4 regions of the Shinella sp. 838 genome follow, and region 1 is predicted to be linked to each of the others. Evidence: predicted binding sites of a transcription regulator. Region 1 holds the regulator's gene; each other region holds the start of a gene.
What was found. Region 1 encodes LexA, which represses DNA repair genes until DNA is damaged. Its sites were predicted from a motif close to TGTTCNNNNTGTGTTCNG; they were not measured.

Region 1 (7,434 bases):
GTCATTGCCGGCGAGGTTTCCGGTGATCTTCTCGGTGGCGATCTGATCGCGGCGCTACGGGCCATGTATGCCGGTCCGGTGACGCTGGTCGGGGTCGGTGGCGAAGCGCTGGAGCGGCAAGGTCTCAAATCCCTGTTCGATTTCTCCGAACTCTCCATCATGGGCATTTCGCAGGTGTTGAAGCGGCTGCCGTCGCTTATCCGCCGCATTCGCCAGACGGCCGATGCGTTGGTCGCCGCACGGCCGGATGTGCTTCTCATCATCGACAGCCCGGACTTCACCCATCGCGTGGCGCGCCGCGTGCGCAAGGCGCTGCCGGACCTGCCGGTCGTGAATTATGTCTGCCCGAGTGTCTGGGCCTGGAAGCAAGAGCGCGCACCGCGCATGCGCGCCTATGTCGACCATGTCCTCGCGCTTCTGCCGTTCGAGCCTGCCGTGATGGAGCGGCTCGGCGGCCCTGCGACCACCTATGTCGGCCACCGGTTGGTCAGCGATCCCAACATCCAGCAGGTTCGTGCCGCACGGCTTGCCCGTGGCGAACGCGCGCCGGGCGAGTGCGCGTGCCTGCTGCTTCCCGGTTCACGCGGCACGGAAATCACCCGTCTGCTGCCGGTCTTTGGCGAAGCGGTGCAGGAAATTATCGGGCGCAACCCCGGCACGCGCTTCCTTCTGCCGACCGTGCCGCGGCAGGAGGCGCTGGTGCGGAAACTGACGGCGGACTGGCCGGTGCAGCCGCAGATCACCGTTTCGACCGCGGAGAAGTGGCAGGCCTTCATCGAAGCCGATGCGGCGATCGCGGCCTCCGGCACCGTCATCCTCGAACTGGCGCTCGCGCGCGTGCCTGTCGTCTCGACCTATCGTTTCGACTGGCTCGCCAACCTCTTCCTCGGCAAGGTGAAGATCTGGACGGCGGCGATCCCCAACATCATTGCCGACTACACCGTCGTGCCGGAATATCTGAACGACATGGTGCGCCCCGGCAGTCTGACCCGCTGGGTCGAGCGGCTTTCGACCGATACGGCCCAGCGCAGCGCCATGCTGGAAGGCTATGACCTCGTACACACGCGCATGCGGACACAGCGCCCGCCCGGCGAAACTGGCGCGGCGGTCATCCTGGACCTTCTTGCAACAAAAAAGCCCGGTCGAAACTGACCGGGCTTTTTCATGGATGGCTCCGCTGAAATCAGCGCTTGGAGACCGGTACGTAGTCCCGCTTCGGGGCACCGATATAGAGCTGGCGCGGGCGGCCGATACGCTGCTCCGGATCCTCGATCATCTCGTTCCACTGGGCGATCCAGCCGACCGTGCGGGCGAGCGCGAACAGCACCGTGAACATGGTGGTGGGGAAGCCGAGCGCCTTCAGCGTGATGCCGGAGTAGAAGTCGATGTTCGGGTAGAGCTTCTTCTCGATGAAGTAGTCGTCCGTCAGCGCGATGCGCTCCAGCTCCATGGCGACTTCCAGCATCGGATCGTCCTTGATGCCGAGTTCGCCGAGAACCTCGTGCGTCGTCTTCTGCATGATGCGGGCGCGCGGGTCGTAGTTCTTGTAGACGCGGTGGCCAAAGCCCATCAGGCGGAACGGGTCGTTCTTGTCCTTGGCCTTGGCGACATATTCCGGGATACGCTCGACCGAGCCGATTTCCGCGAGCATGTTGAGCGCGGCTTCGTTGGCGCCGCCATGGGCCGGGCCCCAGAGGCAGGCGATGCCGGCCGCGATGCAGGCGAACGGGTTGGCGCCGGAGGAACCGGCGAGACGAACCGTCGAGGTGGAGGCGTTCTGCTCGTGGTCGGCATGCAGGATGAAAATGCGGTCCATGGCGCGCGAGAGCACCGGGTTGACCACATAGTCTTCGCAGGGCACGGCAAAACACATGCGCAGGAAGTTCGAGGCGTAGTCGAGGTCGTTCTTCGGGTAAACGAAGGGCTGGCCGATGTGGTACTTGTAGGCCATCGCGGCGATCGTCGGCATCTTGGCGATCATGCGCAGCGAGGCGACCATGCGCTGGTGCGGATCGGTGATGTCGGTCGAGTCGTGATAGAAGGCCGAGAGCGCGCCGACACAGCCGCACATGACGGCCATCGGGTGGGCGTCGCGACGGAAGCCGGTGAAGAATCGGCTCATCTGCTCGTGCACCATGGTGTGGTGCGTGACGCGGTAATCGAAATCGTCCTTCTGGGACTTGGTCGGCAGTTCGCCGTACAGCAGAAGGTAGCAGACTTCGAGGAAATCGCCGTGTTCGGCCAACTGTTCGATCGGATAGCCGCGATGCAGCAGAACGCCTTCGTCGCCGTCGATATAGGTGATCTTCGATTCGCAGGACGCGGTGGAGGTGAAGCCGGGATCGTAGGTGAAGGTGCCGGTGTTCTTGTACAGCGTGCCGATGTCGATCACATCGGGGCCGATCGTACCGGATCGCGTCGGCAGCTCAACCGCTTTGCCACCGACCGATACACCCGCGCTTGTTCCTGTCATAACGATCCTCCGTTGTTTCCAATGGCGGCACGAAGTTGTGCCGGAACCATGAACATGCTCGTTTTGCTAGCCCATTTGCACCTGCCTGCCAAGCGAGACGAAAGGCAAATTGTGCATTGCGGAAATAGGCTTTCCGGCAACGCAATATCTACCCTTTCCAGCAAGTTTCAAGCAACTTTTACGCGTGTTTCGTGAAATGCGGAGGTAGCATCCTTTCTGTCTTGCTTAGCACTTGTGACGGCCACTGCTGATTGAAGTTTCCATCATTCGGTTGCACAATGGCAGTGTGAACGGGTGGGGCCGGGATCATGGAGAAGGGCAAGGTCGCAGAACGGCGGGAGGTGCCCGAGGCGCATGCCTGGCGGGCGGCGCCTGACGATGCTCCTCTGCCGGTCCCGGCACGCGATCCGCCGGCCCGCAGGGGCAGGGTCGTGATGCTTCTGACAGCGGCGGGGCGCCTGAGGAGTGCTTCCGAGACGCCGCAGACGTGGCGCGCCGCCTTCGCGCAGGAACGGGCACATGGCCATTTCTTCCTGTTCGTGCCGGTCTTCCTTGGTGCTGGAGCGGCCCTTTGGTTTTCCGCCGTTACTGATCCATCGCTTCCAGCACTGCTGCTTTTCGCTGCCTTCGCGTTCTGGCCCGCCTGGCGCTTCCGACATCGGGAGGACTGGACTGCGCTCGCCGCCGGGGCGATACTCTTCGTTCCGGTCGGCATGCTGCTGGCGGCGCTCGAAAGCGCGCGGCTCGATACGGTCGTGCTTGATGCGCCCGTTACCACCGATGTCAGCGGGCGGGTGCTGGCGCGCGAGAGTGACGAACGGGGTGCGATCCGCTACCGCATCGCGCTCGATACGACACGCGACCCGGTGCTCAAACGCCCGCCCGGCGTGGTGACGCTCCTCGCCCGCAGTCGGCATGCGCCGATCCCGATCGGCGGTGGGATAACCGGACGGGCACGGCTCGGGCCGCCCTCCGGCCCGGCGCTTTCCGGCCTCAACGACTTCGCCTTCGACGCCTATTTCGCCGGCACCGGCGCGGTCGGCTACTTCTATCAGGCCCCGCGTGCGGTTGCAGTGGCCGAGCCGGGCGTCGAGGGTCGGATTCGACAGACGGTCGCGACCTGGCGCAACAACCTCACCGAGCATATCCGCGGGCGGATTGGCGGCGATGCCGGCGCGATCGCCGCGGCCCTGGTGACGGCGGAGCAGCGGGCGATCAGCCCGGAAACGGTGGAGGCATTGCGAGAGGCGGGGCTTGCCCATGTGCTGGCCATTTCCGGGCTCAACATGGTGCTCGCCGCCGGCACTTTCCTCGTCGGCGCCCGCGTTCTGATGGCACTGATCCCGGGCTTTTCCGAACGCTATCCCGCCAAGAAGATCGCTGCCGCCGGTGCGCTCGCCATGGTGACGCTCTATATCCTCGTTTCGGGCGGTGCGATCTCCGCCGTGCGCTCGTGGATCATGATCTGCATCATGCTGGTGGCGGTGCTGTTCGGCCGTGCGGCGATCAGCCTGCGCAACGTGGCACTCTCGGCCATCGTCATCCTTGCCATGACACCGTCGGCCGTCACCAATCCGGGCTTCCAGATGTCCTATGCCGCAACGCTCGGGCTCGTCGCCGGCTATGCGGCCTGGCGGGAACGTCCCGTCCGCCGCGAGGGCGAGGGAGGGCGCCTGAAACTGTTCGGCGGTGCGCTGGGGCGCTTCTTCGGCGGGCTGCTCCTGTCCTCGCTGATCGGCGGCTTCGCGACCCTGATCTATTCCATCGGCCATTTCCATCGCATCCCGGCCTATGGACTTGCCGGCAACTTGCTCGCTATGCCTGTCATCAGCGCGATCGTCATGCCCTTCGGCCTCATCGCCGTACTGCTCATGCCTTTCGGCCTCGATGGCGTGCCCTTCGCGATCATGGGCAAGGGCATCGAGTGGATGATCGCGCTGTCGACATGGGTTGCGAGCTGGAAGGGCGAGATCGTCACCGGCCGCATTCCCTCGATTGCGTTCCTGCTGATCGGTCTTGGTGGCGGGCTTGTCTGCATCCTGCGCACGCGGCTGCGCCATGCGGGAACGCTGCTTGTCGGGATCGGCCTCGCCATCGCCTGCTTTCCGGCTGGAGGTGCCACGCCGGAAGCGCTGGTGTCCGAGGATGGCCGCCTCGTTGCCATCCTTCGCGGCGAAACCGTCGCCACAAACCGGGCAAGACCGCCAGACTTCATCTATGCGCAGTGGCGGCGCGCCCTTCGGCTCGGCGAACTTGTAAAACCCGAGATCCGCAGAAGCGCCGGCTTGACCCTTGAAGAAGCCGTCAGCACCACGGGTGCCGCAGAAAGCCGAAACAAGCCCCGGCGCAAGGCCGACCGGCAGAAGGCGAGGGACGCCATGGCGTCCGCGCTCGCGGCGGCCCGGGCCGGCAATGGCTTCGTCTGCGAGGCAAAGGCCTTCTGCGCCGCCGTCTCGCCAAGCGGCTGGCGGATCGTGACCCTCGACGACGTCGCCTTCCTGGGCACGGCCTGCGACGCTGCCGACCTCGTCGTCTTGTCCCTGGCCCTGCGGCTCGAGGCCTGCCGCTCGGGTGCGCGCCTGGTGACTGTGCGTCACCTGAGGCGAACCGGCGCCCTCGAAATCCACCCGGCCGCCGAAGGCCTATCCAACATCTTTTCAGCTGCGCAGGTCACACCGGCCGTGGAAAGTCTCGACCGGCCCTGGGCCCGCCACCGCAGCTACGACTGGCGCACGGGCAGTTTCGATCAGCCGGCCGATCAGTGATAGCGGCGAATGAGGCCGACCAGCTTGCCCTGGATTTTTACCCGGTCCGGCCCGAAGATACGGGTCTCGTAGGCGGGGTTTGCCGCTTCGAGCGCGATCGACGCGCCCTTGCGGCGAAAGCGCTTCAGCGTGGCTTCCTCGTCGTCGACAAGCGCGACGATGATTTCGCCGGGATTGGCGCTGCTCGCCGTGCGGATGATCACCGTGTCGCCATCGAGAATGCCGGCCTCGATCATCGAATCGCCCTTGACCTCCAGCGCATAGTGATCGCCGTTGCCGATCATCTCGGCCGGAACGGTGATGTCATGGGTGTTGTTCTGGATGGCGGAGATCGGCACGCCGGCAGCGATGCGGCCCATGACAGGCACGGAGACGGATGAGGAAACCTCGGCCACGGGCGTGCGCTGCGGCGGGGCGGCGACGGGAGCGGGGGGCTGCTTGCCGCGACTGCCCTCGATGACGGCAGGTGAAAAGCCGCGGCGCGGCTGCAGGCTCTGGGTATAGGCTTCGGGAAGCTTTATCACCTCGAGCGCGCGGGCCCGGTTCGGCAGGCGCCGGATGAAGCCGCGTTCCTCCAGCGCCGTGATGAGGCGGTGGATGCCCGATTTCGACGCGAGATCCAGCGCGTCCTTCATCTCGTCGAAGGAGGGAGGAATACCGGACTCCTTCATCCGTTCATGAATGAACAGGAGAAGTTCCTGTTGTTTCCGCGTGAGCATGGCCCCTCCACCGAGAATCGAGTGAAACAAATCCAGAACAGACACTATCTGTTCCATATGTGTTCTGCAAGGGGCTGCTGAAACAATAATAGTACTGTTCAGGCGGATGGTTCGCGCAGGAGAAGCACTGTACAGGGCGCGCCTGCAGGGGCCGCCGGCGCGTGGGGTGCGCGGACGAGAAGGGCCTCGGATGCGGAGAAGGCCTTCATCATGGAGGAATCCTGCTTGTCGAGGGGCGTGACGAGCAGGTCTCCGGCGGGGTCGCGGGCAATGCGTGCGCGAACATAGTCCTGCCGGTGGTCGTTCTCCTTGAGCGGCACGGCGGCAATGGCCGGACGTTCGCGGTTTTCCGCTGGAAGGCGCGCGAGGCGGCGCACGAGGGGAACGAGGAAGAGGTGCGAGCAGACGAGACTCGAAACAGGGTTGCCGGGCAGGCCCACGACGTGCACGTCGCCGAGGCGGCCGACCATCAGGGGTTTGCCGGGGCGCATGGCGATGCGCCAGAAATCGAGGTCCATGCCGGCTTCGCCGAGCACGGGCTGCACAAGGTCGAAATCCCCGACAGATGCGCCGCCGAGTGTGACGAGCGCATCGATACCGAGCGACAGTGCGTGGCGCACGGCGTTCAGAATTGCGTCCTTGTCGTCGCCGACGATACCGAGGTCGATCACCTCGGCGCCTGCCGCGCGGGCGAGCGCAGCGACGCCGTAGGTGTTGGATGCAATGATCTGGCTGGCGCCTGGGGGCGTGCCCGGCGACACAAGCTCGTCGCCGGTGGCGAGCACGGCGATGCGCGGGCGTGCATAGACGGTCACCGCCGCATGGTTCATGGCTGCCGCGACCGTCAGGCGGCCGGCATCGAGCACGTCGCCGGTCCTCAGGACGATTTCGCCTTCGGAAAAATCCTGGCCGCGCGGGCGGATGTGGCGGCCCTTCGGTGTGAGGAAGGTGGTGCGGATGCGACCGTCTTCCAGGACCTCGGCATCTTCCTGCAGGAGCACGGTATCGGCGAAGGCCGGCAGCGGGGCGCCGGTGAAGATACGCACGGCCTCGCCGGGGCCTGCGGTGCCCTGGAAGGCGTGGCCAGCGGACGACATGCCCGCAACGCTCAGGATCGAGCCGAGCGTGGCTATATCCGCGTGGCGCACGGCATAACCGTCCATCGCGGAATTGTCGAAGGGCGGCTGCGTCAACTTGGCAGCGACATCCTCGGCAAGCACGCGGCCATCCGCCTCGTGCAGCCGGACCAGCTCTGTCTGCTGTGTCGGCCGGGCGGCCGAAAGCAGGCGATGGAGGGCGTCTTCGACAGGCAGCAGCGACATCAGCCTGCGTCTCCGCGCCGGTAGTCGCCGGAGCGTCCGCCGGATTTTTCGACGAGGCGGATGCCGCCGATCTCCATCTCGCGGTCTGCGGCTTTCGCCATGTCGTAGATGGTGAGGCAGGCGACGCTGACGGCGGTGAGCGCCTCCATCTCCAC
Region 2 (7,434 bases), on a different contig from region 1:
TTGCCGGCGACCTGCGGCATGGCGCGGGCCGTCGTGCGCGGCGCCTGATAGGCGGTGCGCTGCGGCTGGACGTCGCGGCGGGTTGCCTGCTGTGCCGGCTGGGCGGCCATGGTGGCCGCGCCGGCGCGGAAGCGGGCGACGAGCGACTTCAGCGTCTGGGCCTCGTCGTTGAGCGCCATGGAGGCGGCGGTGGTCTCCTCGACCATCGCGGCGTTCTGCTGGGTCACCTGGTCCATCTGGTTGACGGCCGCGTTGATCTCCTTGAGGCCGACGGCCTGTTCGGAGGCGGACGAGGAGATCTGGCGGATGAGGCTGTTGATCTGGATGACCTGGTCGGCAATGTTTTCCAACGCGCTGCCGGCCTTGCCGACGAGATCGACACCCTCGCGGACCTGCACCTCGGAGGTGTTGATCAGCGTCTTGATCTCCTTGGCGGCGTTGGCCGAGCGCTGGGCGAGCTCGCGTACTTCCTGGGCGACGACGGCAAAGCCCTTGCCGGCTTCGCCCGCGCGCGCCGCTTCCACGCCGGCATTGAGCGCCAGAAGGTTTGTCTGGAAGGCGATGTCGTCGATGACCCCGATGATGTTGGAGATCTCGTGCGAGGAGTGCTCGATGCCGCGCATGGCGTCGATCGCCTTCTGCACCACTTCGCCGGACTTGCTGGCGTCGTTGCTGGCCGTTTCCACCGATTTGGCAGCGACGCGGGCATTGTCCGCGCTGGAGTTGACCTGCGAGGTGATCTGGTCGAGGGCGGCCGCCGTCTCTTCCAGGCTTGCCGCCTGCTGTTCGGTGCGGTGCGAGAGATCGGCCGCGCCCTTGGAAATCTCGCCGGTGCCACCGCCGATGTTACCGACCGAGGCATTGACCGTCTGGATCGTTTCCTCGAGGCTGGCGATCGCCGAGTTGAAATCGTTCTTGAGCTTGCCGTATTCGCCCGGGAAATCACCGGAGAGGCGGAAGGTCAGGTTGCCGGAGGAAAGCTGGGCAAGGCCGTCGCCGAGGCGGGCGACGATGTCGCGCTGGAGGGCACTCGATTCGGCGCGCTCGGCTTCCGATCGGTTGCGCTCGGTCTCGGTCAGCTGGCGCTGGTTGTCGGCTTCGGCTTCCAGGCGCTTGGTGTCTGCAAGCTGGTGGCGGAACCCTTCCAGAGCCTTGGCGACCGAGCCGGTTTCGTCCGAGCGCTCCTGGCCGGCGATCGGCTGGGTATAGACGCCGCTGCTGAGCGTTGCCACGCCGGAAACGAGGCCGGCAAGCGGCTTCTGTACGAAGACGCGAATGGCGGTGTAGAGGCCGGCAAGCACGGCGCCGAGAACGATCAGGCCACCGAGGATCATCATGCGGGTCTGGTCGTTGATCGGTGCGGCGATTGCTGCGCGCGGCACGTCGACCAGCACGATCCAGGACGTGTTGATGTCCGGCAGCGCAAAGGGGTAGACGACGCGGTCGAAGGCGGCCAGCTCGTCGAAGGAGAGGTTCTCGATGCGGCCAGTCTTGCCTGTGGCAAGGGCTTCCTTGACGATCTCGGCACCCTGGCCGTCATAATCCGTCATCAGGAGGTCGGCGTTCGGCGCAACGATCCACTTGCCGGTCTGCGACAGCAGCATGACGCGGCCCTCACCGAAGGGCTTCAGCTGGCTGAGTTTTTCGTTGAGCGTCTTCAGCGAGACATCGACGCCGGTGACGCCGATCAGCTTACCGCCCGGAGCGACCGGAAAGGCGATGGAGGCCATGGTGAAGCCTTCGCCGGTCGAGCTTTCCTTGTAGGGCTGGCTCATCGCACCCTTGCCGCTGCCGGCAGCCAGCGAATACCACTCGGCCTTGTAGTCGGATTCGAAGGTGGAAAGCGCGATGGAGCCGTCCTTGCGCTTCGTCCAGTAGGGGTTGAACGAGCCGTCCTTGAACGTGCCGGTTTCCAGCTGCTCGGCCGTCTCGCGCGATTTGCCGTCGAAGGCGTTCGGCTCTTCCGCAAACCAGCTGCCGAGCGCGAAACTGTTCTTTTCCGCATTCGCCTTGATGAGGTCGACCACTTCCTTGCGGTCGAAATGCCCGCCGGCCTGGCCTTGCTCGATCACGCCCGCCATGGAGCGCGCGGCGCTGGCCAGCTGGCCGATATCGGTCGCGATGTCGGCGGCGATCGCCTTCGCCTCGGTGTCGGCTTCGGAATAGACGAGATCGGCGACGCGGCTCTGCGTCTGGCCGATGAGTACGGTATTGGAGGCGAGCATCACCAGGGCGATCGTGCCGCCGGTAACCGCGATGAGCTTCGTCGCGAGCGACTTGGCCTGGAACTTGAACATAAAATCCTCACGATGAGAGACGTCCGCGGCGGCACCGCGGAGGAGCACATTCGTTTGCAGGGGGTCTCCATCATGGAGGTCGGGGCGCGCGACCAGCGCCGACGGCAGCCGACCGGAAGGGCCGCGCCTGAGGACTTCAGTAACCTATAAAATATTAATAAATAGCCAAATATCGCCACCACTTCTCGGCGCAACCAGCTGATTTTTCAGGCGCCGCAGCCAATGCGACGCCCGATGTGCCAATTGCGAAATCCGGCAGGCGGAGCCGCCGCATCGACGTCAGATTTCGGCGTCGACGGCGGGAGCGAAGGGGATGGAGGGCTGGGCGCCGGGCTTCAGGCAGGCGAGCGATCCGGCGACGGCTGCACGGCGCAGCGCCTCCTTGAAGCCGAGGCCGGCATCGAGCGAGGCGGCAAGATAGCCGCAGAACGTATCGCCCGCCCCCACCGTATCGATAGGCTCGATCTTGAGGCCGGCGGCGCGGAAGATCTCGTTCTTGCGGATCGCGACGACGCCATCGGCGCCAAGCGTGACGATGATCGTCTGGCCGCTGTCGGCATGCAGTGCGCGCATCGTCGTCTCGCGCGCCTCGTCGGAGAGCTCGCCCTTGCCGACGAAGAGGTCGAATTCCGTTTCATTGGCGACGAGGATATCGGCCATCGCGCCGAGGCGGCGGGCATCGGCGCTGAACGGCGCGATGTTGACGACCGAGATGGCGCCCTTCTGCTTGGCGCTGACGAGCGCGGCTTCGATGGCGGCATTGGGAATTTCGAACTGCAGCATCAGATAGTCGCCACGCGTCATGCCGCCGACGGTGCGCTTGGCGTCCTCCTCGCTGACGGTGCCGTTGGCGCCCGGTACGACGACGATGACGTTCTCACCCTCGTCGTCCACAAGGATATGGGCCGTGCCGGTCGCCTCGGCGGCGGAGCGTACGCCGTTGAGGTCCACGGCGGCGTCGGCGAGCAGGGCCAGCGCCTGGCTGCCGAGCCGATCGTCGCCGACGGCGCCGGCCATGCGTACGATCGCGCCGGCGCGACGGGCGGCGAGCGCCTGGTTGGCGCCCTTGCCGCCAGCGGCGGTGGTGAAGCTGCTGCCCATCACCGTCTCACCCGGCTTCGGCAGGCGTTCTGGCGTGGCGATGAGGTCCATGTTGATGGAGCCGAAGACGGTGATCATGAGAGGTGCCCCTTATGGTTTCCGCCGGACACTGCCCGAGGCGGTCAGTCTTCGTCAACCACCCTCAGGCGAAGCTGTCCAGTTCGGGTCTCGACAGCCGCCTCCGCCGGTGGAGAAAGCGGTGCGGTTGCCTCGAAATCCATGTCCCCGATGCGCGCGCCGCGCCGCGTGAGCTTCTCTGTCGAGGTCAGGATGAGGTCTACATCCTTCTGGGCTGCGGTGAAATGACCGGAAAGCTTGCGCACCCGGTCGTCGAGCCGCGTCAAATCGTCCATCAGCCTGGCGACCTCGCCCTGGATGACATGGGCCTGCTCGCGCATGCGCTGATCCTTCAGAAGCGCCTGCAATACCTGCACGGAGAGCATCAGCAGCGATGGCGAGACGATGACGATGCGTGCCCGGTGTGCCCGCTGCACGATAGCCTCGAAATTCTCGTGGATGCTGGCGAAGATCGATTCCGAGGGCACGAAGAGGAAGGCGGTGTCCTGCGTCTCGCCGGCCAGCAGGTACTTTTCGGCGATATCGCGGATATGGGTCTCCATGTCGCGGCGGAATTGTTGCGCGGCGAGCTTGGCGGCCTCGGGAGAACGTCCGTCCGACAGGGCATTCCATGCCTCGAGCGGAAATTTTGCATCGATGACGAGGGGCGGCTGGCCGTTCGGCATGCGGATCGTACAATCCGGTCTGACGCCGTTGGAAAGCTGCGCCTGGAACTGGTAGGCGCCCGATGGCATGGCATCGGCGATGATTGTCTCCATGCGCGACTGGCCGAAGGCGCCGCGCGTCTGCTTGTTCGACAGGATCGCCTGGAGGCCGACCACGTCTTTCGCCAGGGACTGGATGTTGCTCTGCGCATTGTCGATGACGGCAAGCCGTTCCTGCAGGCGGCGCAGGTTTTCGTGCGTCGAGCGGGTCTGTTCTGAGATCGACTGGCCGAGCCGCTGCGTCAGGCCGTCGAGCCTGGCATTGATCGCCTGGTTTGTTTCCGACTGCTTGGAGCCGAAGACCTCGGCCATGGCGGCGACGCGTCCCTGCATTTCCGTCTGCGCTTTCAGGAGTTCGGCAAAGTGCAACTCCGCCATGCCCGCAGCCTCGCGCTGGCGCGCCTGACTGCGGCGGGCCGAAAGGAGGCCGAAAACGGCGATCAGCGCGGCTGCGAGCAGCATGAGCGCCGGGCCGGGGCCGCCAAGTCGAGTGAGGAAGGAGGCAAGCAACATGTCAAAGGTCGGATCGATCATGCCGCGACCATAACACGAATTGCGGCGGAAACCAGATCATAACGTGAACAGAGATGCGCGCACTGCAGCGCCGGCGGCAGTCGAAGCCGATTGAAAGCGTCAAAAAACCGCGCTAAGGAGGCGCATGACCATCAAGCCGCTGATTATCCTTCCCGATCCGATCCTCCGCCAGGTTTCGAAGCCCATCGAGACCATCGACAGCGAGGTGAAGAAGCTCGCCGACGACATGCTGGAAACCATGTACGATGCGCCGGGCATCGGCCTTGCCGCCATCCAGATCGGTGTGGCGCGCCGCATGCTGGTGCTCGACGTCTCGAAGGAGGGCGAGGACAAGAAGCCACTCGTCTTCATCAATCCGGAAGTCGTCTCCGCTTCGGATACCCGCTCGGTCTACGAGGAGGGTTGCCTGTCGATCCCGGACTATTATGCCGAGGTCGAGCGTCCTGCCGTCATCACCGTCAAGCACCTCGACCGGGACGGCAAGGAGCAGCTGACGGAGGCCGACGGGCTGCTGGCGACCTGTCTTCAGCACGAGATCGATCACCTCAACGGCGTGCTGTTCATCGACCATATTTCGAAGCTGAAGCGCGAGATGGTGATCCGCAAATTCACCAAGGCGGCGAAGCTGCGCGGCAGCAAGGCGCTCTGAGGCGACAACCGCCCAGGTTTCCGTTTTCCCGCAATGCCGGAGGCAAAACGCTTCGCGCCTTTGCCGGTATTGCTTTCATGGAGGCTGACCGATGGCCCTTCGCATCATCTTCATGGGCACGCCGGATTTCTCCGTGCCGACGCTGGAGGCGTTGGTGAAAGCCGGCCACGAGATCGTCGCCGTCTATTCGCAGCCGCCCCGCCCGGCCGGCCGCCGTGGCCTCGAACTGGTGAAGTCGCCGGTGCACCAGGCGGCGGAAAAGCTTGGGCTTCCGGTCTTCACGCCGCTTAATTTCCGCGAGGAGGCCGATCGCGCGGCCTTTCACGCGCTGAAGGCGGACGTCGCCGTCGTCGTCGCCTATGGTCTCCTGCTGCCGGAGGCGATCCTGACCGGTACCCGGCTCGGCTGTTACAACGGCCATGCCTCGCTGCTGCCCCGCTGGCGCGGCGCGGCGCCCATCCAGCGGGCGATCATGGCGGGTGATGCGGAAACCGGCATGATGGTCATGCAGATGGAAAAGGGGCTTGATACCGGCCCGGTCGCGCTCACCCGTCGGGTGGCGATCGGCGACGGCATGACGGCCGGCGAGCTGCATGACGCCCTGATGCAGGCAGGTGGCGCCCTGATGACGGAGGCCATGGCAAAGCTGGAGGCCGGCGACCTGCCGTTGACCCCGCAAGCCGAGACGGGCGTGCTCTACGCCGCCAAGATCGACAAGGCCGAGACCCGCATCGATTTTTCCCGCCCGGCTGGCGATGTGCACAACCATATCCGCGGTCTCTCGCCCTTCCCCGGCGCCTGGTTCGAGCTGCCGGTCGGCGGCAAGCCGGAGCGGGTGAAGGTGCTGGCGAGTGCGCGGGCGAGTGAAACCACGGCGAAGGCTGCCGGCACGGTTCTCGACGACCGGCTCACGGTCGCCTGCGGTGATGGCGAAGCCGTGCGGCTCGTGCGCCTGCAGAAGGCGGGCGGCAAGCCGCTCGACGCAGCGGATTTCCTTCGCGGCACGCCGGTCGCGGCCGGCCAGGTCATCGGCTGATGCCGCGCTACCGCCTCCGCATCGAGTATGATGGCACGCCCTATGTCGGCTGGCAGAGGCAGGACAACGGGCACTCCGTGCAGGGGGCCATCGAGGCGGCCATCCTGTCGCTGACGGGCGAGACCGTCTCGATCCGCGGCGCGGGGCGCACGGATTCCGGCGTGCATGCCATGGGACAGGTGGCCCATGCGGATCTTTCACGGGTGTGGAAGGACCACACGCTGCGCAACGCGCTCAACGCCCATCTCGGCATGGCCCGCGAGCGGGTCGTGATCCTCGATGCCGCTGAGGTGCCCGATGATTTCGACGCCCGCTTCTCGGCGGTGAAGCGGCACTATCTCTATCGCATCATCTCACGCCCGGCGCCGTTGGCGCTGGAGGCGAACCGGGCATGGTTTGTCACCAGGACGCTCGACCACCAGATGATGCATGCCGCCGGGCAGTTGCTGGTCGGCAGGCATGATTTCACGACCTTCCGGGCTGCCCAATGCCAGGCGAACAGCCCGGTGCGCACCATCGACCGGCTGGACGTGACGCGCAGCGGCGACCTGATCGAGATGCGCGTTTCGGCGCAGAGCTTCCTGCACAACCAGATCCGCTCCTTCGCCGGCACGCTGAAGCTGGCGGGGGAGGGCAAGTGGACGCCGGAGGATGTGCGCAGCGCGCTTGAGGCACGCGACCGCAAGGCCTGCGGCCCCGTTGCGCCGCCGGACGGGCTCTACTTCATGGCCGTCGACTACTAACCGTTTCCGGACGCAGGAATGCCGGTCAGCCCGGCAGCGTGCCGAGAGCCTGTTGCAATTGCTGCCCGGCAATCATCGGCGGCAGCACGTAGATCGCCGTGATGGCGGAGGCGAGCAGCGTCTGCTTGCCGACACACATCCAGACGAGGCGGAATTGCAGCACGACGCTGGCGCCGAAGACCGCATAGAGCAGCAGGCCGGCAAAGGGCGCGCTCCCCGGCAGAACCAGCGTCAGCGCGAAGGGGATCGCCGCCGCATAGGCGAAGGGCACGGCGATCCAGTTGCTCGCCGT
Region 3 (7,434 bases), on a different contig from region 1:
CGGGCCGTGCCGAGCAGGATCTCGTCGCCGATGGCGATGCCGAGCCGGTCGAGCAGCAGCGGCGCGACGACCGCGCCATAGCGCTCGCCCTCTTTCGCGAAGAGCGTGGCGGACGGTTGCTGCGGGCTGGTTCCCAGCGTGCCGTAGAGCGGATAGGCGCCGTCGACACCCTTGGCCTCGACCAGCGTCTGGTCGGATCCATCGGGCAGGCGCGCCATGGAGCGCAGGCTGGAGGAGAGAGAAACATCGCCGAGCCCCCGGAAGTGCTTCAGCTCTTCCGGGGTTGCGAAACGATTGTTGAATTCGAAGCGCACGTCACCGGCAAGCAGGGTCTGCCCCTGCGAGGCGATCGCCTGGGTGATGGCGCTCGACACCGAATTGACGCCCGCGATCGCCGCCGTTCCGAGCGCGATGCAGGCGAGGAAGATGTAGAACCCCTTGAGGCCGCCACGCATTTCGCGCAGCGCCAGGCGAAGCGCCAGTGGAACCTGCCTGAGGACCGCGCCGACCCTCATGCGGGTACCGCCTCTGCCAGTGTCGCCTTGACGGGCGCCGCGCCGGAAACGATCTCGCCGGAGCGCATGGCGACCTGCCGGCTGCACCGGGCGGCAAGCGAGGGATCATGCGTCACCAGCACCAGCGTCATACCGCGCTCGGCCTGCTTGGCGAAAAGAAGGTCGGCGATCTGCCGGCCCGTCTCGGTATCGAGGTTGCCGGTCGGCTCGTCGGCGATCAAGAGCTTCGGCGAGGGTGCGAGCGCCCGGGCGATCGCCACGCGCTGCTGCTCGCCGCCCGAAAGCTGGCCGGGATAGTGCGACAGGCGCTCACCGAGGCCGACCGCCGTCAGCTCCCGCCGGGCGATCTCGAAGGCGTCCCGCACATTGGCGAGTTCCAGCGGCACCGCGACGTTTTCCAGCGCGGTCATGTTGGGAATGAGATGGAAGGACTGGAAGACGATACCGACATTGCGGCCACGGAAATCGGCCACCTGGTCCTCGTTCATGCCGTGCAGGCCCGCGCCGTCGATATGGATCTCGCCGCTGTCGAGCCGTTCAAGCCCGGCCAGCACCATCAGGAGCGTCGACTTGCCCGAACCGGACGGGCCGACGATACCGACCGATTCGCCGCCATCGATGACAAGGTCGATCCCCTTCAGCACATGCACGGAGGCGGCCGCCCGGCCGAGGGTGAGATCGGCTTTTTTGAGATCGATGATGGTTTTGGCCAAGGAATTCTGCCCTATATGTCTTCAAACAACCGGAATGCCAGCAATCTAGGATCAGCGACATGTCGTTTAAAGCGGCGCTTTCATTTTTCGCCTCACTTGCAATCACAGCTTTGTTATCCGCGGGCGACGTACGGGCGGAGCCGGTGAAGCTCGTCGGCTTCGGCGACAGCCTGATGGCCGGCTATCAACTGCCCGCGGCGGATGCCTTTCCGGTGAAGCTGGAAAAGGCGCTGCGCGAAAATGGCTACGAGATCGAGATCGCCAATGCCGGCGTTTCCGGCGACACCAGCTCCGGCGGCCTTGCCCGGCTCGACTGGTCGATCCCCGAAGGCACGCAGGGTGTGATTCTGGAGCTCGGCGCCAACGACGCGCTGCGCGGCATTCCACCGGAAGAGACGGAAAAGAACCTCGACGCCATGCTGACGCGCCTCAAGGAGCGCGGCATCGCAGTGCTGCTTGCCGGCATGCTGGCACCACCGAACATGGGCCCCGAATACGGCGAGCGCTTCAACGGCATCTACCAGCGCATGGCGGAAAAACACGGCGTCGCGCTCTATCCTTTTTTCCTGGACGGGGTCGTCACCAAGGCGAACCTGCAGCTCGAGGACGGCATGCATCCGAATTCCGAAGGGGTGGACGTGATGGTTGCGACGATTCTTCCCGCCGCCGAAGCGTTCATCAAATCGATACCGGCGAAGGAGTAGTTTTCGCGGGTGCGAAATAAGGGTTGCGCAAAAATCCATTGCGTGATTCGCTGACAGTACATTCCAGCAGGGAGAAGTCGCTATGCCGAGACTTTTCGTCGCCCTCGAAGTGCCGCGCAATGCTGCCATGAGCCTCTCCTTGCTGAGAGGCGGACTTCCCGGGGCCCGCTGGATCGATGTCGAGAACTTCCACATTACCTTGCGTTTCATCGGCGACATCGACGGCCGCACCGCCGACGAGGTGGTCGACAAGCTCGACCGCATAGAGCGCCCGGAATTCCAGCTGGCCCTGTCGGGCATGGGCTCCTTCGGCTCGAAGAAACCGCATTCCGTCTTCGCCGGGGTGACGCAGGCGCCGGAAATGTACGCCCTCCAGGGCGAGATCGAGCGCATCTGCCAGCGCCTCGGCCTTCTCGCCGATCCGCGCAAATTCACACCCCACGTCACGCTCGCGCGCCTGCGCAACGCCCGCACCGAGGACGTCGCCCACTATCTTTCCGGTCGTGGCAATTTCTACACCGCCCCCTTCACCGTGAACCGCTTCGTGCTGATGTCCTCGAAAGAATCCGTCGGTGGCGGGCCATACCTCACGGAAGAGGTTTTCCCACTCTACGAGGCCGGCGGCGGCTGGGATAGCGCGGACCTGCGCGATCACCTGATTTGATCGGCAAGCTATCATAGGGCAATCGGCCCGGGCCTGAGACGACCTTTGCCGCAGCCGAGCCCGGCAAACCGGCCTCTAATGCTCCCACCGCAACACCTACAGATGCTGAGGGACTTTTGTCTTCAGCAACTGGACCAGCGCGGGGTCCATGAACGCGTAGTCATCCGGAATATCCAGGCAGATGAGCCGTTTACCCTTGAGAGCGGACCGGAACTTTGCCTGGACCTTGCTCCGATGGGCTTTCTCCATCACGAAAATGATGTCCACCCAGCCGATCTCTTCTGCCGAGAGCGGATTTTCCGCGTCGTTGTTCGTGCCGGCGGAGGAAACCTCGATGTCCGGCCAGCTTGCGAACACCTGTTCGGCCGTCGGGCTTCGCAGCTTGTTCTGGCTGCACACAAAGAGAACATTGCGCATGGTTTTTCTTTCTTCTGCCTTTCGTGCAGCGATGGTACCTGGGAAATGCGGGTGTCCACGCAAGAACACGGAATGAACACGGCCGGAATGGGCCTCCGCTGGACCGCCTTCGTCACCCCTTGTTCCGATTCAGCATTTCGCGGCACCTACCCGAATCACGTCAATCCCTTGTGGTGAACAAACCCTGAATCATCCGGAGTCAGCGATTCGTCTCCGATTCGTTCGCAGACTGTTCCGCAAAGGCCGCAGAAGCGCGAGAAAAGCGGCGCTTTTCGCCTTGCCCCTTGCCATCGGGCGCCTCGATGGGCATCTGTTGCCTGCCGGATGCGTCCGGCGGAGATGGAAACCTGCCGGGGCGTGACTTGTCGCAAGCACCCATGATCTTGAGCGGCCGCGGGGTCACCGCGGTGCTCGGCCCGACCAATACGGGCAAGACCCACTACGCAATCGAACGCATGGTGGCACATGAGACGGGCATTATCGGCCTGCCTCTGCGCCTTCTCGCGCGCGAGGTCTACACGCGCCTCGTCGACAAGGTCGGCCAGCACAATGTGGCGCTGGTCACCGGCGAGGAGAAGATCACGCCGCATATGGCGCGCTATTCGGTCTGCACGGTGGAGGCGATGCCACGCGAGACGCGCGCCTCCTTCGTGGCGATCGACGAGGTGCAGCTTGCCGGCGATCTCGAACGCGGCCACATCTTCACCGACCGGGTCCTGCATCTGAGAGGGCGCGACGAGACGCTGCTGCTCGGTGCGGCCACCATGAAGCCCATTCTGGAGCAGCTCCTGCCGGGCATCCATGTGGTGGAGCGCCCGCGGCTGTCGCAGCTCTTCTACGCCGGCTCCAAGAAGATCACCCGCCTGCCGCAGCGTACGGCCATCGTCGCCTTCTCGGCCGACGAGGTCTATGCGATCGCCGAGCTGATCCGCCGCCAGCGTGGCGGAGCAGCCGTCGTGCTCGGCGCGCTCTCGCCCCGCACCCGCAATGCGCAGGTCGCGCTCTACCAGGAAGGCGACGTCGAATATCTCGTCGCCACCGATGCGATCGGCATGGGTCTGAACCTCGACGTCGACCATGTCGCCTTCGCGCAGGACCGCAAGTTCGACGGCTACCAGTTCCGCAACCTCAATCCCGCGGAACTCGCACAGATCGCCGGCCGCGCCGGGCGGCACCTGCGCGACGGCACCTTTGGCGTGACGGGCCGTGTCGATCCCTTCGACGACGAGCTGATCAAGCGCATCGAGACACATCAGTTCGACCCTGTGCGCGTGCTGCAATGGCGCACGCCCCGCTTCGACTATTCTTCCCTCGTGAACCTGCGCAAGTCGCTCGATGCCCCGCCGCCGATCGCCGGGCTGACGCGGGCGTTGCCGGCCGTCGACCAGCAGGCACTGGAGCACCTGTCGCGTTACCCCGACGTCCGCGACCTTGCGACGACACCCGAGCGCGTCGAAAAGCTCTGGGAGGCTTGCGCACTTCCCGACTACCGCCGCATCACCCCCGCCCAGCACGCCGACCTCATCTCGACGCTCTACGCGGATCTGGTAAAACGCGGCACGGTTAACGAAGATTTCATGGCCGATCAGGTGCGCCGCGCCGATCGAACCGATGGCGAGATTGACACGCTTTCGGCGCGAATCGCACAGATAAGGACGTGGACCTATGTGTCGAATCGGCCCGGATGGCTTGCCGATCCGACACACTGGCAGGAAAAGACGCGGGAAATCGAAGACCGATTGTCCGATGCGCTACATGAACGGTTGACGAAACGCTTTGTTGATCGCAGGACATCTGTGCTCATGAAGCGCCTGAGAGAGAATGCGATGCTGGAAGCTGAAATCAGTGTGAATGGCGATGTCTTCGTAGAGGGACATCATGTCGGGCAGTTGGCCGGTTTCCGGTTTACGCTGGCCTCCGGAACAGAAGGCCCCGATGCGAAGGCCGTGCAGACGGCTGCACAGAAGGCGCTCGCGCTGGAGTTCGAAGCCCGGGCCGCACGCCTGCATGCTGCCGGCAACGGCGACCTCGCGCTCGGCTCCGACGGCACCGTGCGCTGGCTCGGCGATCCCGTCGCACGCCTGACGGCGAGCGACCATGTCATGCGTCCGCGCGTCATCCTGCTCTCCGACGAGCAGCTGACCGGCAATGCGCGCGACCACGTCGCCGCCCGCATCGAGCGCTTCGTGAACCACCACATCGCGACCGTGCTGAAGCCGCTCGACGACCTTTCGCGCGCGGAAGACCTGCAGGGCCTCGCCAAGGGCCTCGCTTTCCAGCTCGTCGAAAATCTCGGCGTGCTCTTCCGCCGCGACGTGGCGGAAGACGTGAAGTCGCTCGACCAGGAAGCCCGCGCATCGATCCGCAAGCACGGCATCCGCTTCGGCGCCTACCATATCTTCATGCCGGCGCTTCTGAAGCCCGCCCCGGCCGAACTCATCACCTTGCTCTGGGCGCTGAAGAACGACGGCCTCGACAAGCCGGGATACGGCGACCTCATCCCGGTGCTCGCCGCCGGCCGCACCTCGGTCGTCACCGATCCGAGCTTCGAGCGCGCCTTCTACAAGCTTGCCGGCTTCCGCTTCCTCGGCAAGCGGGCCGTGCGCATCGACATTCTCGAGCGCCTTGCCGACCTCATCCGCCCGCTGCTGCAATGGAAATCGGGCACGCCGCGCCCCGAGGGCGCCTATGACGGCCGCCGCTTCATGGCGACGACCGCCATGCTCTCCATTCTCGGTGCGACGCCGGACGACATGGAAGAAATCCTGAAGGGCCTCGGCTACCGTGCTGATAGCGTAAAGGCAGAAGAGGTCGCCGCCCATCTCGCCGCGCAGGCACCGGCCGATGCCGCCGCTGCAGCCCCGGCCGAGGCAAGCGCGGAAATCTCCGACGAACACGATGCCGACGCAGCGGAGAGCGACAACGACGCACCTGTCGCTGCCGCAGACGCTTCGGCTGCACCGACGGAGGCTCCGGCCACCGAGAGCGCGGAAGCACCGACAGAAGGTATCGTCGAAGGCGAACCGGTCGAAGTGAAGCCGGTGCTGCTCTGGCGCCCGGGCTCTCGCCACGACAACCAGCGCCAGGGTCATCGCCAGGGCGGCGAGCGCCATGGGGATCGCCAGGGCGAGCGTCAGGGTCAGGGCGAGCGGCGCGGCGGTGATCGCCATCGCGGCCAGCCGGCCGGCGAACGCGGCGAGCGGCGTGACGGCGGCCGCGGTCGCCCCGATCAGGCCAAGGGCCGCGACGGAAAGCCGCAGGGCGGAAACCGCCCCGATCGAAACGAGCACCGCCCCGATCGCAACGATCGCGGCGGCAAGCCGCAGCAGGCGAAATTCGAGGCCCGGCCGCCCCGCAAGGAAAAGCCGATCGACCCGGATTCTCCCTTCGCCAAGCTCGCAGCGCTCAAGGAGCAGCTGAAGAAGTAAGCCGATGGCACGCAACGAGGAACAGCCGGCGGGTCAGGCGCGACAGCGCATCGACAAGTGGCTGTTCTTCGCGCGGCTGCGCAAATCCCGCTCGCTGGCGGCGAAATCCGTGGAAGCGGGCGATGTCAGCATCAACGGCCAGAAAATCCGCCAGCCCTCGCATATAGTGCACCCCGGCGATGTCGTGCTGATCTCGCTCGACCGACACGACATGGTCGTGAAGGTGCTGCATTCGGGCGAACGCCGCGGACCCTACGAGGAGGCCCGCCTTCTCTACAGCGACATGACGCCGCCCCCGCCGCCGCGCGAGGAACGCTCACTTTTCGAGCAGGCGACACGCGAGCGCGGCGCAGGCCGGCCCACCAAGCGGGAACGCCGCGAAACAGACCGCCTGCACGGTTTTCCCGGCGACGACGAGGATTAGAATTCTATACCTCGCAAGCGCCCGGCGGCGCATGTATTACGCTTGCAAACCGCCCGCAAAGCCTTTACCTCAGCCTCCGGACGGCCCTCGATACGCGCGGTCTCCCTTGTCCGGCAAGCCGATCGCGTGACGGATCCTGCGGTGACGGATGGTCTCGTCCGCGCCCGCCTTATGACGATTCTGGAGTTCCTCATGACGTATGTCGTGACCGACAACTGCATTCGCTGCAAGTACACGGACTGTGTGGAAGTGTGCCCGGTCGACTGTTTTTACGAGGGTGAGAATTTCCTCGTCATCCACCCCGACGAATGCATCGACTGCGGTGTCTGCGAACCGGAATGTCCCGCCGAGGCGATCAAGCCGGATACCGAACCGGGCCTCGACAAATGGCTGAAGATCAACACGGAATTCGCCGCCGTCTGGCCCAACATCACGGTCAAGCGCGATGCGATGCCGGAAGCGAAGGAAATGGACGGAGAGGAAGGCAAGTACGAGAAATACTTCTCTCCCAATCCGGGCCAGGGCGATTGATCGCCGCGTAGGGCGGCAACCGAAGCTGGGGAAAAAAG
Region 4 (7,434 bases), on a different contig from region 1:
TCCTCGGCTACAACATCCGCACGAACAGCGACAATGCCTGGGACGGCGCCCGCCGCGGCCTCGTGCTCTACGCGCAGAACGGCCTGAAGATGGTGAAGAACGCCGTCTGGCTCGCCGTCTTCCTCTGGGTGCTGTCGATCGTCGTCTTCCTCCTCGCCCTCGCCCCCGCCGGCGCGATTCTCTACGCCTTTCCAGGCGAGATCGCGGGCTACAGCTTCGTCGTCGCCATCGTCTTCGCCTGGGCCTTCAAGGCCGCCGTGCTGGAGCCCTTCGCGATCGCCGCGCTGATGGCCGTGTATTTCGACACGATCCGCGGCCAGGTGCCCGACCCGGAATGGGACGCCAAGCTGACGGGCGCCTCCGAAAAATTCCGTGCGCTTACGGAAAAGGGCAAAGCCGCCTTCGGCGGGCGGCCGGTGACGGCCTAACCCGCGTCCCCGCGCCAGCCGTCCAGATACCGCACCGTCTCCACGCCCGCGAACTTCGCAATGCGGGCCAGCTCTGCCTCAAGCTTCTCCTGCCTGCCGGCAGAGGCGCGGACCTTCGGCTCCCACCACAGCCGCTTGACGTCGAGCGTACCGGCCTTGCGGTCGGCCTTCATGTCGATGCGGCCGACGAGGCGGTCGCCCTCGAGCAGCGGGAAGACGTAGTAGCCATATTGCCGCTTGGGCTCCGGCACGAAGATCTCGATGCGGTAGAAATAGCCGAACAGCCGTTCGGTGCGGTTTCGGTCGCGGATCAGCGGATCGAAGGGCGAGAGCACACGCAGGCGGGCGGGCGGTTCGGGCACATTGCCAAGGCAGGCCGGGAAATCGGCAAAGGCGTGCGAGGCGCGCGGCTTGCCGCCGTCCGCCGGCTCGATCGAGACCGGGCGCAGCTCCTCGCGATGGTCCTCCACCCAGGCCTTCGCCTCCTCCGGCGAGATGAGGTCCCAGAAGGCGGCGATCTCGCCATGGGTGGCAAAACCCAACCGCTCCAGCGCGCTGCGGCAGGCCCAGTCGACAAAGGCATCGTGCTCGACGTCCGGCGCATGGTGATGGGCCGGCACCACGCGCTCGACGAGATCGTAGACCTTCTGGAAGTTCTCGCGCCGGGCGATCGCCAGCTTGCCCGTGTGCCAGAGATATTCCAGCGCCGTCTTGTTCGGATGCCAGTTCCACCAGCCGCCGGATTTGTGGTCGTCGGCCTTGAGGTCCCGCGAGAGGACCGCGCCGCCGGAGGCGATGCGCTCGTAGGTCTCGCCGAACGCCTTGTCGAAGCCCTCGCCCTGCCATCGGCGCCACCGCTCGGCCATCGAGGCCTCCTTGCGGCGGAACCGGTGTTTCCAGTAGCGGAAGAAGCTGCTCGGGATGACCGAGGCATCATGGGTCCAGTGTTCGAAGAGGTCGCCGTCCTTCTCCAGCAGCGCCGTCAGATGCTCGCGGCGATAGGTCTGGTTGCGCGAGAACAGGATCTGGTGATGCGCCCGCTCCACGGTGGCGATGCTGTCGACCTGCACGAAGCCGATATCGTGGATGAGGTTCAGCAGGTCCGCCTTGCCGAGCAGGCGGCCGGGCGGAGCGCTCAGACCCTGGCGGGCGAGAAAGATGCGCCGGGCCTCGGCATTGGAGAGAAGAATCGTCATGGAGGATGATAGACACATATTCTTGGTTTGTTCTACACATTTTCGACGGCCAAGCGGGATCGGACCGCTGTGCCCGTCACACGAGTGTCGCTTTTCGAACAGACCGGCGTGGAAACCCTCTTCGCACATGCGGTGGAATTGCCTATAGCTCCCCCACCATCCACGAAACGGGACCCCGCTTTTGGATATCGTCTTTTCCGCCGCAACGGTGACCTATGCCGGACGCACCGCGCTGCACCCGCTGACGCTTGCGCTGAGCGAGCCGCGCATCGGCGTCGTCGGGCTCAACGGTTCGGGCAAGACCACCATGGCGCGGCTGATCAACGGCCTCGTCAAGCCGACGGGCGGCACGGTGACGGTCGCCGGGCTGGACACGGTGGCCGACGAAGCGGCTGCGCGCGGGAAAACCGGGTTCATCTTCCAGAACCCGCAGCACCAGATGATCCTGCCGATCCTGGCCGAAGACATCGCCTTCGGCCTCAAGAACCGCGGCTTCGACAAGGCGGAGATCGCGGCGCGGACGGAGGCGGTGCTCGCGCGTTTCGGCATATCCCACCTCGCACGGCGGCGCGTGCACGAGCTTTCCGGCGGCGAGACGCAGCTCGGCGCCATCGCCAGCGTGCTCGTCACCGGCCCGGACCTCCTGATCCTCGACGAGCCGACCAACCAGCTCGACCTGAAGAACCGCGCGCTCATCGAGCGCACCGTTGCGGGCCTGCCGGAACAGGTGCTCGTCATCACGCACGATCTCGCCCTGCTGGAGGGGTTCGACCGGGTGCTGGTGTTCCACGAGGGCCGGCTTGCGGCCGACGACCGGCCGGCCGAGGCGATCCGCGCCTATCGGGGGATCGCGGCATGCTGAACGGGCTCGACATCGAGGGCGACTCGCTGCTGCACCGCATGCCGGTGCGCGGCAAGCTGCTCATGCTCTTCGCCGCCGCGATCGGGCTCTTTATCGTTGCCGACCTGCGCATCCTCGTGCCGGCGCTCGGGCTTTCGGCCGTCCTCTACCTTTCGACCGGCATTGGTCTTCGCGAGGCCTTCCGGCGCGTGCGCTTCGTGCTCTTCACGGTGCTCCTCGTCGCAATCGCGAACTATGCCTTCCATTCGCTGCACGAGGCGCTGGTTGTCTTCTCCCGGCTGAGCGCACTGGTTCTGCTGGCTGCCGCCGTCACCGCCACGACCTCGATTTCCGCCTTCATGGACGAGATCACCCGGCTCCTGACACCGCTCGAACGCTTCGGCTTCGTGCGCGCGGCCGATGTGAGCCTCGCGGTCGGCCTCGTCATCCGCTTCGTGCCGGAGATCTTCGCGCGCTACGGCGAGATCACCGACGCCCACCGGGCGCGCGGCCTGCCGGTCCGGCCCTTGACCACTCTCGTGCCGCTCATCATCCTGACGCTGAAGGACGCCGATACGATCGCCATGGCGATTGACGCGCGCGGCTTTCGGCGGCACTAAGCATTCGACCCAATTTTGTCCACCGGGGAACCTGACATGACCACCAGAGACATCGTCCTCGTCGCCCTCTTCGCCGCGATCATCGTGGTGCTGGGCCTGCTGCCGCCGATCACGCTCGGCTTCATTCCGGTGCCGATCACCGCGCAGACGCTCGGCGTCATGCTCGCCGGCTGCATTCTCGGCGCAAAGCGCGGCGCGGCCGCCGTGCTGCTCGTGCTGCTGCTCGTGGCCATCGGCCTGCCGGTCCTGTCGGGCGGGCGCGGCGGCCTAGCCGTCTTTGCCGGCCCGACCGCCGGCTACCTCGTCGGCTGGTTCTTCGGCGCCTATGTCTGCGGCCTCATCGCCGAGCGCTTCGTGAAGGAAGACCAGCCGGAGCTGACGCAGTTCGCCGCCTTCCTCGGCGCCTCGATCGTCGGCGGCATCGCGGTCGTCTACCTCTTCGGCATTCCGTGGCTGGCCTATATGAGCGGCAAGGCCTTCTTCGAGACGGCCCTCGCCTCGATGGTCTTCGTGCCCGGCGACATCATCAAGGCCGGCGTCGCCATGCTGGCCGGCCGCGCGGTGCTTGCCGGCTATCCGCTGCTGCCGCAGCGCGCCTGAGCCGATGCCGCTTTCCGGCGCCCTCGAACGGCACGCCGCCGAAAGCCCCTCGAACCCGGCCTTCCACCTGGAGGACCGGGTTCTTTCCTATGGTGCACTGGCGGCAACGGCCCGGCAGTTCCTTGCAGCCTTCTGCGATCTCGCGCCCGAAGGCCGCAGCACCATCGGGCCGAAAACCCGGCTGGTCGCGATCATGACCGGCAACCACGCGCTCTTTCCCGCCGCCTTTGCGGCTGCAACGGCCGGCATCCATTGCGCCGCCCTGATCGACCCGCACCTGCCGGAAGCCCAGCGTACACGCCTGATCGGCAAGATCGACCCCGACCTCGTCGTCACCGCCCACGGCGCCGATCTTACCGTCGAGAGCCGGCGCGACGGTGCGCGGCGGGTCATCGCCGAAAGTGCCGCGCTGGACACGCCCGTGCTGCCGGAAGGGGCCGACGACGACCCGTTCCTCATCGTCTTCACCTCGGGCACGACGGCCGATCCGAAGCCGATCATCCGCGACCGGCGCTCCTGGCGCGTCAGCCTTGCCACGGGCGCGCCCTTCTTCGGCATCGACCGGGCGCTGGATACCTATGCCCCCGGCCCCCTCGCCCATGGCCTTGCGCTCTATGCGATGACCGAGACGCTGCTTGCCGGCGGCGCCTTTCATTCCGCCGCGCATTTCGATCCGGATGCGGCGCTGGCAACGATCCGGGCCAACGCCATCCGCCGCCTCGTCCTGGTGCCCACCATGCTGCGCCGGCTCGCCGCAGAGCCCCCGGCAACCGGCGTTGCCGCCATCACGATTGCCGGCGCGAAGCTGACGGCGGCGGACCACGCCCTGTGCGCGGCGCACTTTCCCGCCGCGGCGCTGCGCGAATATTACGGCGCCTCCGAACTCGGCTTCGTCACCGTCGCCGCACCGGGCGATGCCGTCTCCTCCACCGCGGTCGGCAAGGCCTTTCCGGGCGTGAACATTGCCGTGCTGGACGATGCCGGTAACCCGCTGCCGGCGGGAGAGACGGGCACGGTCTTCGTCGAAAGCCCGCTGGTCGCCACCGGCTATCTCGGACAGGGCGACGGGGCGGGACTCTCCCGCTTCGGCACATTGGCGACGGTCGGCGACCTCGGCTTCCTGGAGGCGGACGGCACGCTGCACCTCCTCGGCCGCTCCGGCGGCATGGTGCTGTCGGGCGGCAACAACATCTATCCTTCCGAAGTGGAGACGGCGCTGCGCGATACGGCCCTGGTGCGTGCCGCCCATGTCTTCGGCATCGAGCATGCCGATCTCGGCAGCGAGCTCGTTGCCGTGATCGAACCGGAACAGCCGGGCCTGACACCAAAGGCACTGACGGCGGCGCTCTCGGCGCTTCTGCCGCGCTACAAGCAGCCGCGCCGCATCTGGCTGTGCCGTGCCATGCCCATGACGCCCTCCGGCAAGGTCGCCGCGAAGACCGTCCGGCAATGGGTGGCGGAGGAGAGCGATGCACTCGACCGTTTCCTCTGACCGCATTCCCGTCGTCGCCGCGGCCTTCCGCACGCCGATCGGCCGCATCGGCGGGTGGCTTTCGGCCATCGAGCCGGCCAGCCTCGCCGCGCCGCTCATCCGAAAAATCCTCGAGGAGACGGGACTGCCGCCGGATGCCGTTGACGACGTCATCCTCGGCAATGCCGCCAACAGCGCCGGCAATCTCGCGCGCCTTGCCGCGCTGGAGGCGGGCCTTCCGGTTTGCGTGCCCGGCATGACGATCGACCGGCAATGCGGCTCCGGGCTGGAGGCGATTACGCTGGCAGCGCGGCTGGTGCAGGCGGGCGCCGGGCGCATCTATCTTGCCGGCGGCACCGAGAGCACCAGCCGCGCGCATCTGCGCTTCCGTCCACCCTCAACGCCGGGCGGCGCGCCCGAGCCTCTCCGCCGCGCCCGCATGGCGCCGGATACGGTGGGCGATCCGGACATGGGCATCGCCGCCGAAAACGTCGCCGCCCATGCCGGCATCAGCCGGGAGCGGCAGGATCGCTTCGCGCTCGAAAGCCACCGCCGCGCCGTGGCGGCGCGCAAGGCCGGGCGCTTTGCCGGCGAGATCGTGCCGATCGTCACACCCACCGGCCCGGTCCCTGACGATGAATGCCCGCGCAAAAATACCTCGCTGGAAAAACTCGCCGCCCTGAAACCCGTCTTCCGTCCCGACGGAACGGTGACGGCGGGCAATGCGTGCCCGGTCAATGACGGGGCCGCCGTCGTGCTCGTCACGTCACGCGCCGAGGCGCAAAGGCTGGGCCTGACGGTGCTGCTGGAGATCGTCGACAGCGCGGTCGCCGGCGTCGATCCGAACCTGCTCGGCCTTGGCCCCGTGCCGGCGATGCAGAAGCTCGCCGCGCGCCATCCCGGCCTTGACGCAGCGCGGGTCCCCTTCATCGAATTCAACGAGGCCTTCGCCTCCCAGGTACTTGCCAGCCTCGATGCGCTGGGCATCGATCCTACCGCCGTCAACCGCGAGGGCGGGGCGCTGGCGCTCGGCCACCCCTATGGAGCCTCCGGCGCCATCCTCGCCACGCGGCTGTTCGCGCAGATGCGGACGGCGGAAGCGGGCACGGAGGGGCTTGCCATGATGGGCATTGGCGGCGGCATGGGAATCGTGACACTTTTCCGGAAATTGTGAGGGGGATCATGGGTGAGAAGATCTATTCCGGCGGCTGCCTGTGCGGCGCCATCCGTTTCGAGGCGACGGGCGTGGCGGAAAAGCCGCATACCTGCTCCTGCCGCTTCTGCCAGCAGCACACGGGGGCCCCGACCGCCGCCTGGGTGGAGTTTCCCGCCGGGCGCCTCGCCTGGACCGGCAGCGGCGGCAAGCCTGCCACCTGGCGCTCCTCCGACTATTCCAGCCGCGCCTTCTGCCCGGCCTGCGGCAGCTCCATCGGGGCGATCGACGACGAGCCTGTCGTGGCGCTGCTGATCGGCGGCTTCGACGATCCGGCCGATCCCGCGCTCATGCCGCAATACCATTCCTTCGAGGATTGCCGGCCCGGCTGGCTGAAGGTCGAGACCGCGTCAGGCGAGGAATGACTTCAGCCAGTCGCGCACCGGCTGCGGCACGTTGACGGGCTGGCGGCTTGCGGGATCGACGGCGACCCAGACGACCTCCAGGTCGGCGACCGGTGCGCCCTCCGCGGAGATCGCCACGGCAAAGCTCAGCGAGGTCGCGCCGATGCGCGTGACGGACACCTTGAAGCGGGCGCGGTCGTCAAGCCTCAGGCCGCGGTGGAAGGTGCAGCCGGACTTGCGCACGAAATAGACCGGATCACCGGCGCCTTCCGGCCGGTGCCGCCAGAGCCCGGCGACGGCCGCCTCGGCATGGGCATAGTATGCGGCATTGTGCATGTGGCCGTGCATGTCTATATCGCGGAAGGGTATCCGGACTTCGCTGACCGTGATGTCTGCCGCCTGTTCCACGTCTTGTCCCGGGGTAAACCATGCTTCGTGCCGTTGTTAGAGCGTTCGGCGATCCCCGGCAAGTGATCCGCCTCGAGGAGGCCGAGCGCACGTCACCCGGTCCCGGCGACGTGGAGATCCGCATCCGCCGCGCGGCGATCAACCCGTCCGACCTCATTCCCGTCACCGGCGCCTATCGCAGCCGCACGACGCTGCCCTTCGTGCCCGGCTTCGAGGGCGTCGGGGAAGTCGCCGCCCTCGGCGCGGGCGTCACCGGGTTTTCCATCGGCCAGCGCGTGCTGCCGATCGGCGCGAGCGGGTTGTGGCAACCCTT

Region 2: the regulator LexA is predicted to act here: its motif matches at 4,747-4,764, upstream of P9A16_RS12800 (DNA recombination protein RmuC).
Region 3: the regulator LexA is predicted to act here: its motif matches at 3,233-3,250, upstream of P9A16_RS21900 (helicase-related protein).
Region 4: the regulator LexA is predicted to act here: its motif matches at 1,642-1,659, upstream of P9A16_RS08425 (energy-coupling factor ABC transporter ATP-binding protein).

What each region holds. Positions count from the first base shown of each region.
Region 1 covers NZ_JARSBQ010000001.1:1,545,135-1,552,568, forward strand. The annotation lists gene lpxB (lipid-A-disaccharide synthase) at 1-1,152, shown strand, start outside; gene gltA (citrate synthase) at 1,184-2,473, opposite strand; gene P9A16_RS07325 (ComEC/Rec2 family competence protein) at 2,782-5,238, shown strand; gene lexA (transcriptional repressor LexA) at 5,232-5,957, opposite strand; gene P9A16_RS07335 (molybdopterin molybdotransferase MoeA) at 6,056-7,279, opposite strand; gene moaC (cyclic pyranopterin monophosphate synthase MoaC) at 7,279-7,434, opposite strand, start outside.
Region 2 covers NZ_JARSBQ010000003.1:255,751-263,184, forward strand. The annotation lists gene P9A16_RS12790 (methyl-accepting chemotaxis protein) at 1-2,297, opposite strand, end outside; gene P9A16_RS12795 (ribokinase) at 2,577-3,476, opposite strand; gene P9A16_RS12800 (DNA recombination protein RmuC) at 3,521-4,693, opposite strand; gene def (peptide deformylase) at 4,839-5,363, shown strand; gene fmt (methionyl-tRNA formyltransferase) at 5,455-6,399, shown strand; gene truA (tRNA pseudouridine(38-40) synthase TruA) at 6,399-7,142, shown strand; gene P9A16_RS12820 (hypothetical protein) at 7,168-7,434, opposite strand, start outside.
Region 3 covers NZ_JARSBQ010000008.1:40,096-47,529, reverse strand. The annotation lists gene P9A16_RS21925 (ABC transporter permease) at 1-515, opposite strand, end outside; gene P9A16_RS21920 (ABC transporter ATP-binding protein) at 512-1,228, opposite strand; gene P9A16_RS21915 (arylesterase) at 1,288-1,932, shown strand; gene thpR (RNA 2',3'-cyclic phosphodiesterase) at 2,015-2,596, shown strand; gene P9A16_RS21905 (low molecular weight protein tyrosine phosphatase family protein) at 2,693-3,013, opposite strand; gene P9A16_RS21900 (helicase-related protein) at 3,391-6,441, shown strand; gene P9A16_RS21895 (RNA-binding S4 domain-containing protein) at 6,446-6,865, shown strand; gene fdxA (ferredoxin FdxA) at 7,058-7,396, shown strand.
Region 4 covers NZ_JARSBQ010000002.1:167,954-175,387, reverse strand. The annotation lists gene P9A16_RS08435 (hypothetical protein) at 1-428, shown strand, start outside; gene P9A16_RS08430 (winged helix-turn-helix domain-containing protein) at 425-1,624, opposite strand; gene P9A16_RS08425 (energy-coupling factor ABC transporter ATP-binding protein) at 1,806-2,486, shown strand; gene P9A16_RS08420 (energy-coupling factor transporter transmembrane component T family protein) at 2,480-3,085, shown strand; gene P9A16_RS08415 (biotin transporter BioY) at 3,122-3,685, shown strand; gene P9A16_RS08410 (class I adenylate-forming enzyme family protein) at 3,690-5,177, shown strand; gene P9A16_RS08405 (thiolase family protein) at 5,155-6,330, shown strand; gene P9A16_RS08400 (GFA family protein) at 6,339-6,734, shown strand; gene P9A16_RS08395 (acyl-CoA thioesterase) at 6,720-7,121, opposite strand; gene P9A16_RS08390 (zinc-dependent alcohol dehydrogenase family protein) at 7,142-7,434, shown strand, end outside.